2 regions of the Clostridium sp. LXY-7 genome follow, and region 1 is predicted to be linked to the other one. Evidence: riboswitches for the same ligand, from Rfam matches in the RefSeq annotation. Region 1 holds a riboswitch; the other holds the start of a gene.
What was found. Region 1 has a riboswitch for glycine ahead of ACI48Q_RS16815 (GrdX family protein). Riboswitches for the same ligand answer to the same signal wherever they lie in the genome.
Positions count from the first base shown of each region.

Region 2: linked by a shared signal. The riboswitch ahead of ACI48Q_RS14575 (sulfide/dihydroorotate dehydrogenase-like FAD/NAD-binding protein) and the one ahead of ACI48Q_RS16815 (GrdX family protein) in region 1 are both predicted to bind glycine.

Region 1 is NZ_JBLLJL010000005.1:84,717-94,782, forward strand. Features, by position in the region: gene grdB (glycine reductase complex selenoprotein B) at 1-120, opposite strand, end outside; gene grdA (glycine/sarcosine/betaine reductase complex selenoprotein A) at 207-674, opposite strand; gene ACI48Q_RS16800 (glycine/sarcosine/betaine reductase component B subunit) at 732-2,018, opposite strand; gene ACI48Q_RS16805 (thioredoxin family protein) at 2,103-2,432, opposite strand; gene trxB (thioredoxin-disulfide reductase) at 2,515-3,441, opposite strand; gene ACI48Q_RS16815 (GrdX family protein) at 3,455-3,832, opposite strand; glycine riboswitch at 3,947-4,052, opposite strand; gene ACI48Q_RS16820 (DegV family protein) at 4,269-5,123, opposite strand; gene ACI48Q_RS16825 (tRNA (cytidine(34)-2'-O)-methyltransferase) at 5,137-5,604, opposite strand; gene ACI48Q_RS16830 (Cof-type HAD-IIB family hydrolase) at 5,774-6,601, opposite strand; gene ACI48Q_RS16835 (transglutaminase-like domain-containing protein) at 6,611-8,938, opposite strand; gene ACI48Q_RS16840 (DUF58 domain-containing protein) at 8,947-10,066, opposite strand, start outside.
Region 2 is NZ_JBLLJL010000004.1:284,895-294,960, reverse strand. Features, by position in the region: gene ACI48Q_RS14595 (TVP38/TMEM64 family protein) at 1-264, opposite strand, end outside; gene ACI48Q_RS14590 (DNA-3-methyladenine glycosylase family protein) at 306-1,190, opposite strand; gene ACI48Q_RS14585 (C-GCAxxG-C-C family (seleno)protein) at 1,281-1,688, opposite strand; gene gltA (NADPH-dependent glutamate synthase) at 1,878-3,263, opposite strand; gene ACI48Q_RS14575 (sulfide/dihydroorotate dehydrogenase-like FAD/NAD-binding protein) at 3,263-4,129, opposite strand; glycine riboswitch at 4,289-4,381, opposite strand; gene ACI48Q_RS14570 (iron-containing alcohol dehydrogenase) at 4,707-5,873, opposite strand; gene ACI48Q_RS14565 (3-hydroxybutyryl-CoA dehydrogenase) at 6,263-7,111, opposite strand; gene ACI48Q_RS14560 (electron transfer flavoprotein subunit alpha/FixB family protein) at 7,280-8,290, opposite strand; gene ACI48Q_RS14555 (electron transfer flavoprotein subunit beta) at 8,316-9,101, opposite strand; gene ACI48Q_RS14550 (acyl-CoA dehydrogenase) at 9,115-10,066, opposite strand, start outside.

The DNA.
Region 1 (10,066 bases):
TCCATTAAGTCCCATACCTGGACCAACAAAACCCTCACGAACCTCTGGTTTTATATCCGCTTTATCTTCTCCACCTATTCCTGCATAGAATTGGTTTATATAGTGAACTATTTTTAACATGGATTTTCCCCCTTTCATGGGAATTGACCTTAAGTAAAGTCTTATTCCTTTTACTTTAGAACAAATATTTTGTATTTATATTGAATTTAAACATATTTACAATATTGGTCTCTAACAGATTTTACTTCATTTGTGATTTCTTCAACTTCAAGAACCATTTCCATCATTCCACATTGTTCATCATAAACTGCTTCATCACATTCATCTTTAATTTCTGGCTCAACAACATGATAAACTCTCAATCCTAATTCAACTCCTGCTAAAGGACCTGCGAAAGTTGGGTCTCCAGCTGTAACTGTTTCAGCAGACAATCCTGATGCTTCTGCTTCTGCTCCGCCGATAACTACTACCATGTTTTCTGCACCATATTTTTCTGTTAAATCTTTAACTCTTTGTTGGATCTCCAGATCCATTGCACCTGCAGCAGTTCAGACAAAGCATTCTGTTGATGCAAAAACTACTTCTGCTCCTGCTGATTTTAGACAAGCTTCTATAGCTGGTCCTGGTATTCCATCTCTATCACCTATGCATATAGCCTTTTTTCCTTGTAACATTTCTCTCTCTCCTTTGAAATTCATAAATATTTTTGTTCTGTCAATTGTGTTCTGTGATTAATAACCTTTTGCTGTTAAATAGTTAAATCCTACCTCACTAGTAGCTCCAGTTATAACTTGTATTTCAGCTTCTATGCTTCCATCTTCTCTTAAGCTTCCAACGTGTCCACCAGCTATTATATCCGCAGCTTCTATATGTCCAATAACTCTCTTCATTGGGGATAAAACTATAACCTGGTTAGCATTTCCACCAGTTACTACTGCATCGCCTTTTGGTGTTGAATCTGCTAATGATTGTGACATGCCATCTTGCCCAGCATACTCATCAGTTAATAGCACAGTTTTTATTCCCTTATCAGTTACTTTATTGCAATTCATAACTAAATCGGCATCTGGGTTTCCAAATCCTTCTTCAGAAATTATAGCTGCATCTGCTCCTAAAAATTCTACTAATTTAGCAACCATGCTTGAAGATCTTTCCTTATCAGCAAGGTATACGTTCTCATTAGTGATTACACAACCAATAAAGTTTATGTCTTTACCATGTCTTTCATATAAATCTTCTATAATAGGATGATTCATATGGACATATGATGGATTCTTATCACAAGCAGACACACAATTTCCACTTACTATTGCGCCATCAAATACTTCTGTTGGATATATTATTGTAGGTACTATTTTCTTAGCATCTACTCCATATACATAAGTGTCATGCAATAATCCTTGGGTTTGAAGCATATAAACATATACTACTTTTGGTAACTCTGGATATTGAGCTACTTGTTGTAATAATGGCAATGTTTCGAAAATTTTAACTTCATCTGGTTCAACATTTTTCCCAGCTTTTCCAAGGTAAACAGCAGTTTTAAAGCCTACCATTCTAACTGCTTCTTCATGATCATGTTGAAGTATGCCTTCTTTTGGTTCACAAATAACTACTAAATTATTTGTTTTTGAGAATGGTGTATATTTAGCACCCTCTCCACACATATCCACAATTCCCTCTTGAAAACCTACGATTTTTCCAGTTGTAACTACAGCAGCACCCTTTAAAACATGAGTTCTTCCTGAACCTACTGTATCTACTTTACTTATAAAACCTGGGAATATTCCTCCATCCCCTTCTACTTTTACCCTTGGTTCAATTACGTCTTTAACAGGGATTATTCTTACTTCCTCACCTGGTCTTGCTATATCAAAGTTGATACTAGCTATTTTTTCATCTCCGGATACCTCTTTTAATAATTCCTCTTTATTTACATAAAGGACTCCATTCTCAACTTTTGTTTCTGGTCCAAATTGAAGATCTTTTATTAATATATTTCCAATCTCTAGACGCAAAACATTCACCTCCTAAAATAATAGGTACACTTTGGTATTTTATTTCAAGATGGGAGGCTGTACCTCCACATCTAAAAACCTTTACTAAATAGATTCGTAATATGCTTTTATAAAGTTGTCAATATCAGCTAGTGTAGTTATTTTATCTGGAGTTATTGTAGCTACACATTCTCCACCATTATATATTTTCATAGTAGGTAAGCCTAAAACTTTTTGTCCTATTGCTACTCTTCTTGCGCCTCCTATGTTTAAGCTACCAAACTTTATCTTATCTGAATATTTTTCCTCTAATCCATGAACCCCTGGCATTAATTCAATACAAATTTCACATTTATCTCCCCAAAAATCCACAAATACTGGTTTATCACTTTGAAGCACCTCAGCCTCGAAATTATCTTTGTTTAATTCTAACATTTAAATCCCTTCCCTTCATATCTTATAAGTAGTTTTATATTATTATTTCTTTTTACACTAAATTTTACACATTATTATAAAACTAGTGCAGATTCCCTTCTATATAATGCTCTGCATTAGTAGCTGCAATAGCTCCATCAGCAGCAGCTGTTATAACTTGTCTTAAAGACTTTTCCCTAACATCTCCTGCAGCAAATACTCCTTTAATATTAGTTCTCATTTCCTCATCAGTGATAATATCTCCTCTATCTGTCATATTTATTTTTCCCTTAAATAATTCAGATATTGGTAAGTACCCAACGAATACAAAGCATCCATTTACAGCTAATTCACTAATTTCACCAGTTTTAACATTTTTAAGAACTAAGCTTTCAAGTATTTCTTCACCTTTAGCTTCTTCTACTGTAGAATCCCAAACAAACTTTATTTTTGGATTCGCGAAAGCTTTCTCTTGTAAAGATTTTGCAGCTCTTAGTGCATCCCTTCTATGAACAACTGTTACTGTCTCACCAAACTTAGCTAAGTATATTGCCTCTGTAATAGCTGAGTCTCCTCCACCTATAACTGCTATATCTAAATCTGTAAAGAAGTCTGCATCACATGTAGCACAATAAGAAACTCCTCTTCCTCTTAATTCAATTTCGTTCTTAAATCCACCTAACCTTGGAGTCGCTCCTGTAGCTATAATTATAGTTTTGGCTTGATATTCTCCACCTCTACATTTAATAGTTTTAACTTCTCCTTCTAACTCCACCTCTACAACTTCATCTTTTACAAATTCTGTACCAAACTCTTCTGCTTGTTTTCTCATTCTTTGGCTTAAAGCAGTTCCTGTACACTCTTCTATTGAACCTGGATAGTTTTCAAGCTCGTCAGTAGTTGTAGCCTGACCTCCAAACTTAGCTCTTTCAATTAGTAGTGTCTTCATTCTTGATCTTGAAGCATACAATCCTGCTGATAATCCTGCAGGACCCCCTCCGATTATAATAGTATCATAAATTTGTGACATTATTCCTACCTCCTTAATTAATAGCATGATCTATTAAGTCTGAATCTATTAGTTGAAAATCTAATAATATTTTTTCACTCCAATTTGGAGTTTTAAAATCCTTTAAAAATTTTTCAGTAGTATATATACTATTTTCTATTATGTCTAATGACTTAAGGTCTGTGCCTATTATTACATCCTTAGATACACAAATGGTCCTATATGGTGTTTCATTAGGTTTTACACTTCCCATAAGTGGATGTGTTAGTAATCTGTGACCTTTATGTATATAATCCCTCACTTTTTTTATTACATCCATTTGAGGTCCTTCTATGAATTCTACTATGTACTTGCTTTCAAACTTTATCTTAGACATTGGATTATTTGTAACAATAAATAATGGCTCTACCACTTAAAAACCTCCTTAACACAACGAAAAGGACATATGACAAAACCATTGCCATACGTCCTCTGTATTTGAACCTGAGAGCTTTACTCCTTCGGTGCTTTTCGCTTTCCAGAGTTATGTCCGTTCTCGGTCCTTTTGCCTGAAAGTTTCGTGAGCTTTGGCTAAAATATCACTTGCTTCTTCGGCTATCTAACTTAATAGATTATCTCCCTTCGAACATCATCCATTTGTTATAAATTTATCTTACAATCAAAGTATACAATACTATAAATTAAAATTCCACATATTTTTTAATTTTCACTATTTGAATTGCCTATAGTAATTATAGAATTTTCAAAATATAAAATATTATTAAAAAATATTGAACTTTCCATTTGAATTTTAACGTTATAAAAAAGAGGTTTCTCCTTTAGTTTATGAGATAACCCCTTAAAAAGTTCTAATTCTTTTCTATAAAAAATATTCCACATGCATTTTTACCTGAATGAGTTCCAACCACACATCCAACTTCTGATTCTATATATTCTATATTGTTTTCTATTAAATAATTTATAATACCAGCTAAAACATCTCTATTCTCTTCATCAGATGCCGCATTTAAAACTATAGGAGTAACCTCATTACTTACTCCTTGATTGCCTATATAATCTAATAAATATCTTAATGCTTTTTTACTTCCTCTCACTTTGTCCCTTACAATCATTTCACCATTTTCTACTGCTAAATTTAGTTTAATTCCTAAAAGTCCACCTATAAATCCTTGTGTCTTGCTCAATCTCCCACCTTTTACCAGATTGTCTAAAGACTCAAAATTAAGTGTACTCTTTATTCTTGGTATAGTCTTTATTAATTCTTTAACAATTTCCTCTACGCTCATAGAATTTTTACTAACCAATTTGTGTGCTTTTAGTACTAGCATTCCTAATCCACAAGTAACATTTTGAGAATCTATTACATATATATTCTCACTATCCACCATATCTTTAGCAATGCACGCTGATTGATAAGTTCCACTCATTTTAGAAGATAAGTGCAACGAAATGATTTTGTATCCTTCGCTTATATATCTTGAATATACTTCTTCAAATCTAACAGGAGTTATCTGACTTGTTTTTGGAGACTCTTCACTTTTATCCATTTCATCAAAAAACTCACTTATTGTTATATCTTCACCATCTAAATATGTTTTATTATTTACCGTCACTTCCAGTGGTAATACCTCTATATTTAATTTTTTAATTAACTCTTTCGGCAGATCACAAGTACTATCTGTTATTATTTTTATCTTGTTCAAAATTCCACTCTCCTTACTTCATATTAGGAAATCCTAATTGCCTTAATCCTTCATATGCTATAATTGCAACTGTATTGGAGAGATTTAATGACCTTGTTGTTGTTTCAATCATAGGAACTTTAATAAGAGTATCTTTATTTTCATCTCTTATATAATCTGGTAATCCTTTTGATTCTCTTCCGAACACCAAAAAGTCCCCTTCTTTAAAATTGATTTCACTATAGGCTTTGCTACCCTTCGTAGTGCAAAAATAAAACGTATTCTCCAAATATTTTTCTCTTAGTTCTTCATAACTCTCATGAATTTCTAATTCTAATTGTGGCCAATAATCAAGTCCTGCCCTTTTAACTGCTTTTTCATCCAAACTAAATCCCATGGGTTTTATTATATGTAACTTACAATTTGTTAACACACATGTTCTACCGATATTCCCTGTGTTTTGTGGAATTTCTGGCTGAAACAATACTATATTTAAATTCACTTTATAACCTCCTAATAAATAGAACTATAAAAATATGCATAAAATTATAATACTCTAATTCTATTTTCAAGTAAAGTTTTTGTATAGTATGAATATTTTATTCTCAACCTGTTCACATGTATTTAATATCATAGGTAATCAATAATATTTCTAGATTATAATCATTCTTCTACTCACATAATATAAACTTCTCTATGACTTTTGCTACGCCATCATCCTCATTAGAAGTTGTAACATAATCTGCCTTAAGTTTAACAAAATCCTCACCATTCCCCATAGCAACTCCAAGCCCAGCAAATTCAATCATTGATAAGTCATTTTCATTATCCCCTATACATATGACTTCATCTCTAGTGAATCCATAATAATCACATAGAATTTTAACCCCTTGACCCTTTGATGTACCCTTTACCATTACTTCAAAATTATTTTCAAGAGAACTTACAACCTCAAAACCCTCTAAATTTAAAAATGCATTCTTCGCCTGCCTTATTTTATTGATATCGTCATCTATAGCTACAGCCTTAAGCAGTTCTTCCTCTTGTGAATAAAATAAATCATCCCAGTTCTCTATTTTTTCTATATGAATTCTTCTTTCCTTAGGCATTTTCTTGTTAATAGCTGAATAATATGCAGAGGAGTGCACAATTTCCCCTGCATATATTGAATTGCTTGTATAAAAGTGTGGAACGATATCAAAAGCTTTAAACATCTTTAATATCAAATTGCATCTGTCTACTCCTAGTAAACTTTTATATATTATTTTATTTATGTCTTTTTCTCTTATATAAGCTCCATTAGACGCAATTATTGGAGCCTTGAGTCCAACTAAATCTGCATAATAATTAGCTGATGTAAATATTCTACCTGTAGAAATAGCAAACTTCACATCTAATCCACTAGCTTTTTCTATAGCTTTTTTATTCCTACTGCTTATTTCCTTATTATTATTTAATAAAGTCCCATCCATATCGACGCATATTAGTTTATATTTCATTATGACCTCCTATTTCACTATTAGGTATTTATATAATATATATTTATACCATTTATCTCTATTTTTTATATACCTCTCTATAAATTTAATGTATTCTCTTTTATCTAAATTACTACCTTCAACTCCTCCATAAAATTCTTCATAATAAGAATTGACTAATACTAGTATTCGTTTTTTTAATTCATTTTCATTCATTGAATGTCCAAATTCTAAATCTCCACTGCCTGTAGGTTTTATAATCCCTATAGTTTTTAATCTTTGCAGGTAATACAAGTATAATGAAGTAGTACCTTTACTATTTATAACTTTATTTATTCTCATTATATTAATTGATTTTATGATACCTAAAATCAATAAAACTGTTATTATAACAAGAACCAATTTATTCACTTTTTTCTTCTCTACAAAATCTCCTTCTTCTTCCATTATCGGTTTATTATTTCTATTAGGAGTATTTATATTACTATCTAAATTATTTTCGTTAACATCAGGTTTATTAATCTCCTCTTCTTTTTGTTGCTCTTCAAGTTCTGTGGGCGTAGGTGAAGGATCTACCACTATCCATTGATCTCTATCTGGATTGATTAATATTTCACTCCATGCATGTGCTTCTCCATTGGTGACAACATATTTACCTGTCTCATCTTGTTTATCACTCATTTTAAAACCTTCTACGTATCTAGTAGGAATTCCTGCAATTCTACACATCATAGTGGTGGCTGAAGCAAAGTAAGTGCAATATCCTTTTTTCTCACTAAATAAGAAGTAAGTTACAAAGTCCTTACCTTCAGGCACATTTGACACATCCAAAGTATAAGGATAATTATCTGTTAAATAATTTCTTATAGCTAAAGCCTTATCATGATTTGAAAGCTCTCTCCCCTTACTTTCTTTCTCTTCATTTATTATAGACTCAACTAACTCAAATACTTTTTCATCCACAGAAGATATCTGCAAATATTTTTCATATTTGTTTAAAACCTTTTCTAACCTGCTATTAGATAGTTTAGTGTCAGCATTTTTAATATCCATAGGTAATATATAATCTTCCTCTTCAGGAATCTTGATTTTCTCACCATTTTCTATACCTTCAAAATAAGGTGCATAACTTTTATTATTATAATTACTATAGGTATAATAGTCTACTATATAAGTTTCCTTTACATAGTTATTTGATGAAAAAGTAGGTATATCTGTATAATATATATTTTCATATCCACTATTTATATTAATAGTGTTATTAGGAGTAAAAAAAGATGTGGCCTGAAGCGTATTTGAAGGATAAATTGTAAGACTCTTTTTCTTTATCTTAAAATATCTATCATCTATCCCTTCTTTATCATTTCTTAAATTCGATGTGTAAAAATTATAATCTTTACTTTTTTTCTTTAGTTCCTTTGTACTTTGTGTTGACGTCCAACATATTCCATTATAATAATCTCTAACTGTGCCTTTTAAATAGTAGCTAGCATCTGATTTAACCTTAAATACTTCCTTCTTATCTAGCTTAATGCGCCCTCCTAATCTCTTAGTACTATCGCTATATCCTGAATAAGTTAAATTGTAAGAACCTTGCTCTGCTGCTAATAGTGCATCGCCGTTTCCTGAATCTTTTTTAGCAAACCTATTTTCAAACTGCGTTATAATTCCTTCTACAGTATTTCCCTTTGCTTCTTGAGGGAGTATTTTAATTATATTTGTAATAATTACTGATATAACCACTGAGCTTATTATTATATGTTTAATGTTTATACTACTTTTCAGTTCTCTTGCCTTAACCTCATTGCTATTACTGACATGTTGATTAAGTATTATGGTTATTATACACACATATATGAACCAATTTAGATTATTTAAAACATACTTATTTAATATTAAGTACCAAAATAATAAAAATACTAGTCCATTAAATAATAATATAAAATTCTTAAATTTAATGTTAACAACAAACATAAGCCATGTTATTATCGGAATTATCATTATAAATAAATGCGTAAATTGACTATAATTTGTTTTCCTCTCATATAGCGCTGCCTGATTTATAGCTTTTATATTAACCCATAAAAAGTTAAGCTCTTCAATAATCAAATTTTGATTTTTATATATTATATATCCCCCTATAAAAATTACAAATAAAAAACATATAAATTTACGCTTTTTATTGTACAAATACTTTTTATACATTAAAAATATTGTTATAGAGAGTAAAACTAAAATTATCAAAAACATATAATTCACATTTGTTATCTGAAAGCTTTCTATGATTAATTTTAATAGTAACAATAAATTCAGTAGAACAATAGCTATGGTTAAACCATATTCTCTTTCTTTTCTCATACTTACACCTAATTCCCTTTATAATGTAATAAATCCATTATACTATAAAATTCTATACCTCTTTGAATAAAAGTATCAAAGTTCTTTAATTGGGATTCCTTCGGATTTTCATAATAAAATATAGTAACCTTATATGCTGAAAGTGCTAAAGCCAAAAAATATTCCATATTCTTTTGGCTTAGATCACTGGTTATGATAACTAACGATGATTTTCTTTGTATATTGGTCAATCCATTTTGAATGAATTTCTCCAATTCTTGCTTTCCATCGCTATAATGAGTTAAAAGATATTCTTTTAGCATCATATATTCCATAGCTCCATATATTTTTTCACTTTTAGCTTCACTGTTACACAAATATACATATGGCTTTATATTGTTTCGTAATTGATTACGTATAAGAGATAAGGCGAAATCTATCATCAGTTCTTCTACTTTTCCATCATTATCTAAATAATAAGGCTTTTCTCTCATGTCAACAAAGATATTGACAAGTGCTTCTTCTTCACTTTCATAATTTTTCACAAAAATTTTACCTTGCCTTGCTGTAAGCTTCCAATGAATTTTTTTAACATTATCTCCAATCTGATACTCTCTTATATCCCTTATACTATCAAGACTATCTCCATTATATCGTCCCATACTTCTATTTTTAACAATTGGATTTTTATAATTTGTTCCCTTTATATAGATATTAGGCAAATCATATATTCTAGGATAAACCTTTACTAAGCCATTACTTTTATATTCACCCTTACACTTAATTAATCCAAATAAATCTTTTATCACCACATAAGTTGTTCCGCCTGAAAATACTCCTCTTTTATTGATAGTTACACTTCTATTTATTAATCTATTAGAATTCATATTTAAAGAAAATACTTCCCCATTATATCTATACGTGTTTTCCATTAAGAATGAATTTAATATCTCTAGATAGGGTATAGGCATTATAGAATAGTTTTCTATTTTTAATGTTGTTTTTATCTCATCCCCTACTATACTCTCCATCTTATCAAATTTCATTTTTATGTATATATTTTCCATAATTACCTCTCCATATATTAAAGAAAATACTCCCATTAAGAGAACAGTATAAAATATAACATAAGGATAATTTCCTCCAGAA
Region 2 (10,066 bases), on a different contig from region 1:
AACTGGTCCAAATACATATCCTCCTACAATCTGCACTACTTCTCCTGGAATAAAAAATACAATAACTTGAAGTACTTGAATCAATACAAAGGCTATCATACTATAATGCCCAAAGGATAATATAAGATCCTTTAAAGCGTATGGATCTTTAAAAACAGTAAACCTATTTGAAAAATAATAGTACGCCATACCTATCAATACTATTACAGCCGTCCAGATAAATCCTTGCCATATGTATTTTTTAATACTTCTATTTTTGTTCATTACTTAATATTCCCCCTTTATCCAGATTTTGTACAATGTGTTTACTCGCCTATTTTTATATTATTTTCCCTTGCATAATAAAATAGATATTGTTGTGCGAATCCAGACAATTCTCCAAATTTCTCTCTTCCAAAAGTCCTTATTTTAGGAAGTGATACATCTGGCGCCAAATAAAAAAATTGCATAGCTCTTTTAACCCAAACATCTACAGGAAATGCAGAGTATTTCTCCATAGAAAACAACATTATACAATCAGCTACTTTGGGACCAACCCCACTAAAACTCTGTAATCCATCATGACATTCATCATCATTACCTGACATTATATCTTTCAGATTATATTTTTTATTTTTTAAATCTTCTATAGCTTTCATTATATATTTGCTTCTAAACCCTACCCCTAAGGTATCTATCTCTTCTATAGTTGCATCCTTTAATTGATCTACACTAGGGAATGCATAATAAGCTTTCCCTTTATACTCAAGCTTACTTCCATAAGTTTTACTAATATTTTCTATAGCTCTTTTTATCATGGGAATTCTATTATTTGCAGAAGTTATAAAGGAGATTAACATTTCAAAAGGATCTTGTTTCAATATTCTAATACCCTTACCAAATTCCACAGCCTTCTTTAATAGTTCATCTTTACTTAATTCATCCTTTATACTTTCATAATCTCTACTTAAATCAAAATATTCACACCATATATTATTAAAGTCATCTAAATTAGTGTTATATATGATAACATCAGTGCCTCTTTTTTCAATTTCTATAACTTTACCAAAAGCCACACCTATATAATTGTCGTTTTCTTGTCTATTCCATCTAAAGCATTGTCCACAATCAAATATATGTGGTAACTCAAAATTCCTTACATTCTTTAATATAATACTACTTTCCCCTTGTATTACTTCTGTAAAATCCATTATCTATCACAGCCTTTCAAATCAATTTTATAGAAATAGTGCTAAGAATATTCTCAGCACTATCCCTATAAATTATTCTTTTCACATATTTTATGTATTTAATTCTCTCTTGATAATTTTATCTAATATAATAGCACCCTTTTCTATAATTTTAAAACATCTTGTTTCTTCATCTCTATATCTTTCTTTTAATTTTAAACAATTATCTGTATTACATTCATTAATAAAGCTTTCTATAAATTCAGCTGTCAGTGACTTAACTCTATCACTTTCATGAGCTCTATCTACAGTAAATAATAATCCAAATACTGATATAGCTCCCGTTATTACACCACAAGTGCTCCCAACTGCCATTCCACCACCAAATGCAGCCATAACTTTAAAAGTTTCCTTTGTAAGATTTAGGTTATATTCTTCGTTAGCAGCATATAGCATTGTTTCTGAACAGTTTAAATCATATTCCTCACTATAAAACTTTTTAACCTTATCTAATAGCATTATACCCCTCCCCATTATTATTAACATAATCCTTATCTTTATTTATACTATAAAAAAAACATCTTTAAAAGCTTTTTATTTACTTTCAAAGATGTTTTTATACATCTAGAGATCTTGAATTTTAAAATTCAAATTTAGTTTTAAAATCTAGCATAATATTATAATATATTTTATATCTTATACTCTAAATTATAGACTAGAAAGTTTTTCATCTATTGCTTTTGCAGCTTTCTTACCGGCTTCCATAGCGAGTATAACTGTTGCCGCTCCTGTAACAGCATCTCCACCTGCATACACATTCTCTTTTGATGTTAATCCGGTATCTTCCTCTGCTACAATACATTTATATTTATTTATATCTAATCCTTCAGTAGTAGATGGAATCAATGGGTTCGGTGAAGTTCCTAAAGACATTATTACTGTGTCACACTCTAATATGAACTCAGAACCCTTAACTACTTGAGGTCTTCTTCTTCCTGATTCATCAGGCTCTCCAAGCTCCATTCTAACACACTTCATACCTTTAACCCATGCATTCTCATCTCCAAGTATTTCTACCGGATTAACAAGCAAGTCCATTATTATGCCTTCTTCTTTTGCATGATGAACTTCTTCAACTCTAGCTGGAAGTTCAGCTTCACTTCTTCTATATACTATATGTGTTTCTGAACCTAATCTTAATGCAGTTCTAGCAGCATCCATAGCAACGTTTCCGCCTCCAACAACAGCTACTACTTTTCCTGATTTTATAGGTGTAGCATATTCATTTTTGAAGGCTTTCATCAAGTTGTTTCTTGTTAAGAATTCATTAGCTGAAAATACTCCATTTAAATTCTCTCCCGGAATTCCCATAAATTTAGGAAGACCTGCTCCTGAACCTATAAATACTGCTTCATATTTTTCATCATTTAACAACTCATCTATAGTAACAGTTTTACCTACAACCACATTTGTCTCTATTTTAACTCCTAATTTTCTTAGGTTATTTATTTCATGTTTAACTACAGTTTCTTTTGGTAATCTAAATTCTGGAATTCCATAAACTAAAACCCCACCTGGTTCATGTAGTGCTTCAAATATAGTTACATCATAACCCATCTTAGCTAAATCACCAGCGCAAGTAACCCCTGCTGGACCTGAACCTATTACCGCAACTCTCTTATTTTTCTTTTCTATTGCCATAGTTAAGTCTAAATTATTTTCTCTAGACCAATCTGCAACAAATCTCTCAAGTTTTCCTATAGCTACTGCTTCTCCTTTAATCCCTAATACACATTTGCTTTCACATTGTAATTCTTGTGGGCAAACTCTTCCACATACTGCTGGAAGTGCTGTGTATTTATCTAATGCTCTTGCAGCTTCTGCAAAGTCACCATTTTTTACATGTTGTATAAATTCAGGTATATCTATAGCTACAGGACATTTAGATACGCATGGCTTATTTTTACAGTTTAGACATCTTGAAGCTTCTTGTATTGCTTCTTCATTAGTATATCCCAAACAAACTTCTTGAAAGTTTGTAGCTCTTACTTTTGCATCTTGTTCACTTATGGGAGTTCTCTTCATTCTATCCATTACTGATTTCCTCCTCTTTTACAGTTTGTATCAATGGTGTCTTTTGTGCATTCCTCGTTCTTATACATTGTTAATCTCTTTAATGCTTCATCAAAATTCACTTTATGGCCATCAAATTCTGGTCCATCAACACAAGCAAATTTAGTTTCATCTCCAACTGTAATTCTACAAGCTCCACACATTCCTGTTCCATCTACCATTATTGGATTCATACTTACTATAGTTTTAATGCCTAGCTCTTCTGTTAACTTACATACAAACTTCATCATTATCATTGGCCCTATTGCGATTACTAAATCATATTTCTTGCCTTCATTCTGCACTAATTCTTTTAGCTGATTTGTAACCATTCCTTTAAATCCATATGATCCGTCATCTGTTGTTACATAAACATTATCTGCTACAGATTTCATTTCTTCTTCTAAAATAACCATTTCTTTGTTTTTATATCCCATAATTACATCAGCTTTAATTCCATTATTATGTAGCCATTTTACTTGAGGATATACAGGAGCAGCTCCTACACCACCTGAAATAAATATGATTTTTTCATTTTTCAAACTTTCTAAATCTTCATGTAATAATTCTGAAGGCATACCTAGCGGTCCAACAAAATCGTAGAAGCTATCTCCTTCTTCATAATTTTGCATTTCTTTTGTAGTACATCCAATAGTTTGAACAACTATCGTAACAGTTCCATTTTCTGGATTTGTATCACATACTGTTAAAGGCACTCTTTCACCCTTCTCATCCATTCTTATTATTATAAATTGGCCCGGTTTAGCTGATTTTGCTACTCTTGGAGCTTCAATTCTCATTAAAAAAATTGAAGGAGCTAACATTTTCTTCTCAATAATCTTATACATATTACTTTCCTCCATATTAAATAATTGGTTATTTAATTTATATAATTATTACTAGTGTAAGCTTTTTAAAAGCTTTAGGTATATGAAATAAAATAACAAGTCAAAAATATGCCTTATTAAAAACATAAAAAATGGACAGTCAAAAAGCATCAAATAATACTATTTTCACCTGTCCTTTTATCTGAAAGATTCCCCAAATAATTTTAGGTTGCTTCTTCGATGCTCATATTGAGTCTCTCCAGGAGCGTGTCCAATTATTATTCAAAACCTGAAAGCTTTTGAATAATCCATAGTACTATTATTCATTTCTTCTTCGGTTACCTCTAATAAAAAGGTATCTCTAATAATTTTCATTCACATAATATTTACTTTTATCACTTATATTCTATAATTTTAAATAAATTTAGTCAACCTCTTTAAAAATCATTGTCAAAATATTTCAAATTCTTTTTATATTATTCTATTCTTTTTTTATTTCTTTAATTGAATTCTAACCTTTATCACTTCATGTTATTAGTTGTTCCAATATGTAAGTAAATAAACTGCAAACATTAAGCCTACAGTCTATTTTTTAGTATTAGAAATCTACTTTTACTCCATTATATATACAATTAAATAATTTTTTCATTTCTTCTACTGAAATTTCTCTAGGATTAGACCCGGTACAAGCATCTGCTATGGCATTTTCTGATATATATTGTAGATTTTTGTTAAAATTTTCTTCTGAAACTCCATAATCTTTTAATGTAGTCGGTATGTCCATAGTTACACATAATTTTTTAATAGCCTCAGTAAGAGCATCTACTAATTCTTCATCACTATTTCCGTTTAAGCCCATATTTTTAGCTATTTGGGCATATCTATCCATGCACACTTTTTTATTAAAATCTATAACATATGGTAAGTATATAGCATTAGCACATCCATGTGGAATATCAAATATTGCTCCCGTTTTATGTGCCATGGAATGAGTAATCCCTAATAGCGCATTAGAAAACGCCATTCCTGCCAAACATTGTGCTATATGCATACTATCTCTAGCTACTTCATCTTCATTATATGAATTAATCATATTATCATTTACCATTTCTATGGCCTTCATTGCTAATGGGTCTGAGAATGGTGACCTTAATGCTGCTACATAAGCTTCTATTGCATGAGTTAGTGCATCCATTCCAGTATGTGCTGTTAATGTCTTAGGCATCTTCATTGCAATTTCAGAATCTAATATAGCTATGTCTGGAGTGATATTAAAGTCAGCTAATGGATACTTAATTTTCTTCTTATAATCCGTAATTACTGAAAAAGCAGTAACCTCTGTTGCTGTTCCACTAGTAGATGGTATGGCAATAAATCTTGCTTTATTTCTTAGAGTAGGAATTGTAAACGGATTTTTTATATCATCAAAAGTTAGCTGAGGATACTCGTAAAATACCCACATAGCCTTTGCTGCATCTATAGGAGAGCCTCCTCCAATTGAAACTATCCAATCTGGCTGAAAACTTCTCATAGCCTCAGCGCCCCTCATAACAGTTTCTATGGACGGGTCTGGTTCTACACCTTCAAAAAGTTCAACTTGAATTTTAGCTTCTTCTAGATATTTCTTAACTTTATCTAAAAAACCAAATTTCTGCATTGAACTTCCACCTGTAACAATTATAGCCTTTTTACCTGTTAAGGTTTTTAATACTTCTAAAGAATTTTTCCCATAATAAATATCCCTTGGTAATGTAAATCTGTTCATAATTATTCCCTCCCATGAAATTTATTATAATTGAATTAGTTAAAAATATAACTAATTTACAACTTAATTATATTACTTTCACAGTAAATTTCAATATGATTTATGCAATAATTAATATAATTCACAATTATTTTATTATTTCGACTATTTATGATAGTAAATAATTTATGTTACATTGTCAATTATTAATCAAGCTATAACCGAGCTTTAAAATATTATTAAAATTAAATTACACCATTACCACTATATACTTTTAATAGGACTAATATGCAGCCCTAATTAATCCAATTTTATATTTAAGCCTATTTGCATTATGTAGTTCCATTATTACAATCTATATATAAATAAATAAAAGGAGATTATGTTTACATAATCTCCTTTTATTTATTCTATTTATTATAATCAAAGAATCCTTTTTTGGTTTTTCTTCCTAATAATCCTGCTCTAACATATTTCCTCAATAAGTTATGAGCTCTATACTTAGAATCTCCTGTTTCCTTATATAATACATCCATTATAGCTAAGCAAACATCTAGTCCAATTAAATCTCCAAGAGCTAATGGTCCCATTGGATGATTTGCTCCTAGCATCATAGCTTTGTCTATATCTTCTGCACTAGCTATTCCTTCTGCAAATATACAAACAGCTTCATTAATCATCGGTACTAGTATTCTGTTTACTACGAAACCTGGAGCTTCTTCAACAAGTACTGGCTCTTTACTAATACTCTCAACTAAAGCTTTCATTGAAGCATATGTTTCTTCTGAATTAGCCATTCCTTTTATTATTTCAACTAGCTTCATTACTGGAGCCGGATTAAAGAAATGTAGTCCTATAACTTTGTCCGGTCTTTTTGTAGCTGTACCAATTTCGGTTATTGATAGTGAAGATGTATTAGTTGCAAGAATTGCCTCTGGTTTACAAATTTCATCTAACTCTGCAAATATTTTTTTCTTTATTTCCATATTTTCTACAGCTGCTTCAATTACTAAATCTACATCATTTAATAAATTCATATCTGTAGTTCCACTTATTCTTGTTAATGTGTTTTCTACTTCTTCGCTAGACATTTTTCCTTTAGCTGCTAACTTTTCTAAATTCTTTTGAATTCCTGCTATTCCTTTTTGAACAAATTCATCCTTTATATCTCTTATAATTACTTCATAACCCTTTACAGCAAATGCTTGGGCTATACCAGCTCCCATAGTTCCTGCTCCGAGAATACAAATTTTTTCCATATTAAAACACCCCTTAATTTGATAAACTAAGTAGGTTACTGTTATAATAGCCTACTATTATATTCTATCACAAAACCCTTAATATAAGAAGGTTACCCGAAAGAAATTAAGTTATAATGCAGAAAAAACTACGAATAATCGTAGTTTTTCTGTACTATATAAAGCTAATTAAGCTTGTTTAACTTTTCTAATTTCCTCAGCTAATGCTGGAAGTATTTTAGAATAGTCTCCAACTAATGCTACATCAGCAGCCTTCATTATTGGAGCATCTGCATCTTTATTTATAGCTATGATAAAATTAGACTCTTGCATTCCAGCTAAGTGTTGGATTGCTCCAGAAATACCACATGCTATATATACTGTAGGTCTTACAGTTTTTCCTGTTTGTCCTACTTGTACTGCCTTCTCTACCCAACCGTTATCTACAGCTGCTCTTGATCCTGCTACTGTTCCTCCGATTGCATCTGCTACATCTTTAAGTAGTTCAAAATTTTCTTTGCTTCCTATTCCTCTTCCACCTGATACGATGAAATCAGCTTCAGTTATATCTACCATTTCTTTTGTAGATTTAACTACTTCTATAACTTCTGTTCTGATGTCTTCTTTTGATAATTTAACATCAAATTTCTCAACTTTAGCAGTTCTTCCTGCATTCTTTTCAAGCTTTTCAAAAACTCCTGGTCTTACTGTAGCCATTTGTGGTCTATGATCTCCACAAACGATTGTAGCCATTAAGTTTCCTCCAAATGCTGGTCTTGTCATTAATAAGTTGTTGTTTTCTGCATCTACTGCTAATGATGTACAATCAGCTGTTAATCCAGTTTCTAGTCTTCCTGCTACTCTTGGTCCTAAATCTCTTCCAATGTAGCTTGCTCCTATAAATACTACTTCTGGTTTCTGTGCATTAATAACATCAGTTATAACTTTTGCATATCCATCAGTTGTATAATGACTTAATAATTCGTGATCGCATACTAATACTCTATCTGCACCAAATGCAACTAATTCTTTAGTCATTTCTTCTATGTTTGTATGTCCAAGAAGTAACGCAGTAAGCTCTACTCCTATTGTATCTGCTATTTCTCTACCTTTTCCTAGTAGTTCTAATGCAACCTTTTGTAATTCTCCATCTCTTTGCTCTGCAAAGACCCAAACACCTTTGTAATCTGCTATATTCATGGTTATTCCCTCCTAATTTTAAATCCTAGATGAAGTGTTTTTCTTTTAATTTAGCTACAGCAACTTTTGCTGCTTCTTTTGGTTCTAAAGTTAAGATTTCTCCTTGACCTTTAGCTTCTTTAGTCATTGATTTCTTAACCTTTGTTGGTGAACCTTTTAATCCTAATTTAGCTACATCAACATTGATGTCAGCAACACTCCATACTTTGATTTCTTTTTCTTTAGCCATTGAGAATATGTTTTTAACGTTCATGTATCTTGGAACGTTTAAAGTTTCGATAGCTGTTAAAAGAACTGGAGTTTTAACTTTTAAGTTCTCATATCCATCTTCCCATGCTCTTCTTACTTTTAATTCACCTTCTGCTAATTTAGAAACTTCTTCAACATAAGTGATTTGTGGAATATTTAAGTGCTCAGCAATTTCTGGTCCAACTTGTGCTGTATCTCCATCAATAGCTTGTCTTCCTGCAAATATTACATCATAATCTAAGTTTTTAATAGCAGCTGCTAATGCGTGAGATGTAGCTAATGTATCAGCTCCTGCAAAAGCTCTATCTGTAACTAGGATAGCTTCGTCAGCTCCCATAGCTAAACCTTCCTCTAGTGCTACTTTAGCTTGTGGAGGTCCCATTGTTATAAGAGTAACATGAGCACCGTATTTATCTTTCATTGCTAATGCTTCTTCTAAAGCATTTTTGTCATCTGGATTTATTATTGAAGGAACACCATCTCTTATAAGAGTTCCTGTTTTTGGATCTATTTTAACTTCATTTGTATCTGGTACTTGTTTTACACAAACAACTATTTTCATCTTCAACTACCTCCTATTTTAAAACGTTAGCTGCGATAACCATTCTTTGAACTTCAGAAGTTCCTTCATAGATTTCAGTTATCTTAGCGTCTCTCATCATTCTTTCTACTGGATATTCTTTTGTATATCCGTATCCACCAAATATTTGAACTGCTTTTGTAGTTACTTCCATAGCTACTTCTGAAGCAAATAATTTAGCTCTTGCAGCGTCTAATGAATATGGAAGACCTTTGTCTTTTCTGTCTGCTGCTTTATAAACTAAGTTTCTAGCTGCTTCAACTTTAACATCCATATCAGCTACCATCCATTGTAATCCTTGGAATGCTGATAATGGTTTTCCGAATTGTTTTCTTTCTTTCATGTAAGCAACAGCTTCATCTAGAGCTCCTTGAGCAAGTCCTAGAGCTTGAGCTGCTATTCCAATTCTTCCTCCATCTAGAGTTTGCATAGCTATTGAAAATCCTTTTCCTTCTTTTCCAAGCATGTTCTCTTTTGGTACTATACAATTTTCAAATACTAATTCAGTTGTTGAAGATGCTCTTATTCCTAATTTTTCTTCAACTTTTCCTATTGAGAATCCTGGGAAGTCTTTCTCAACTATGAAAGCTGTTATTCCTCTTGTTCCTTTTGATTTATCAGTCATAGCAAATACTACAAATGTATCAGCTACTCCTCCATTTGTTATGAATATTTTTGAACCATTTAATACATAATGGTCTCCTTCTAAAACAGCTGTTGTTTGTTGTCCAGAAGCATCTGTTCCAGCATTTGGCTCAGTTAATCCAAAAGCACCTAATTTCTCACCTTTAGCAAGTGGAGTTAAATATTTTTCTTTTTGCTCTTGTGTTCCAAACATATATATTGGAGCTGCACATAATGATGTATGAGCAGAAACTATAACACCTGTAGTTCCACAAACCTTAGAAAGTTCTTCTACTGTCATAGCATAAGATACGTTGTTTCCA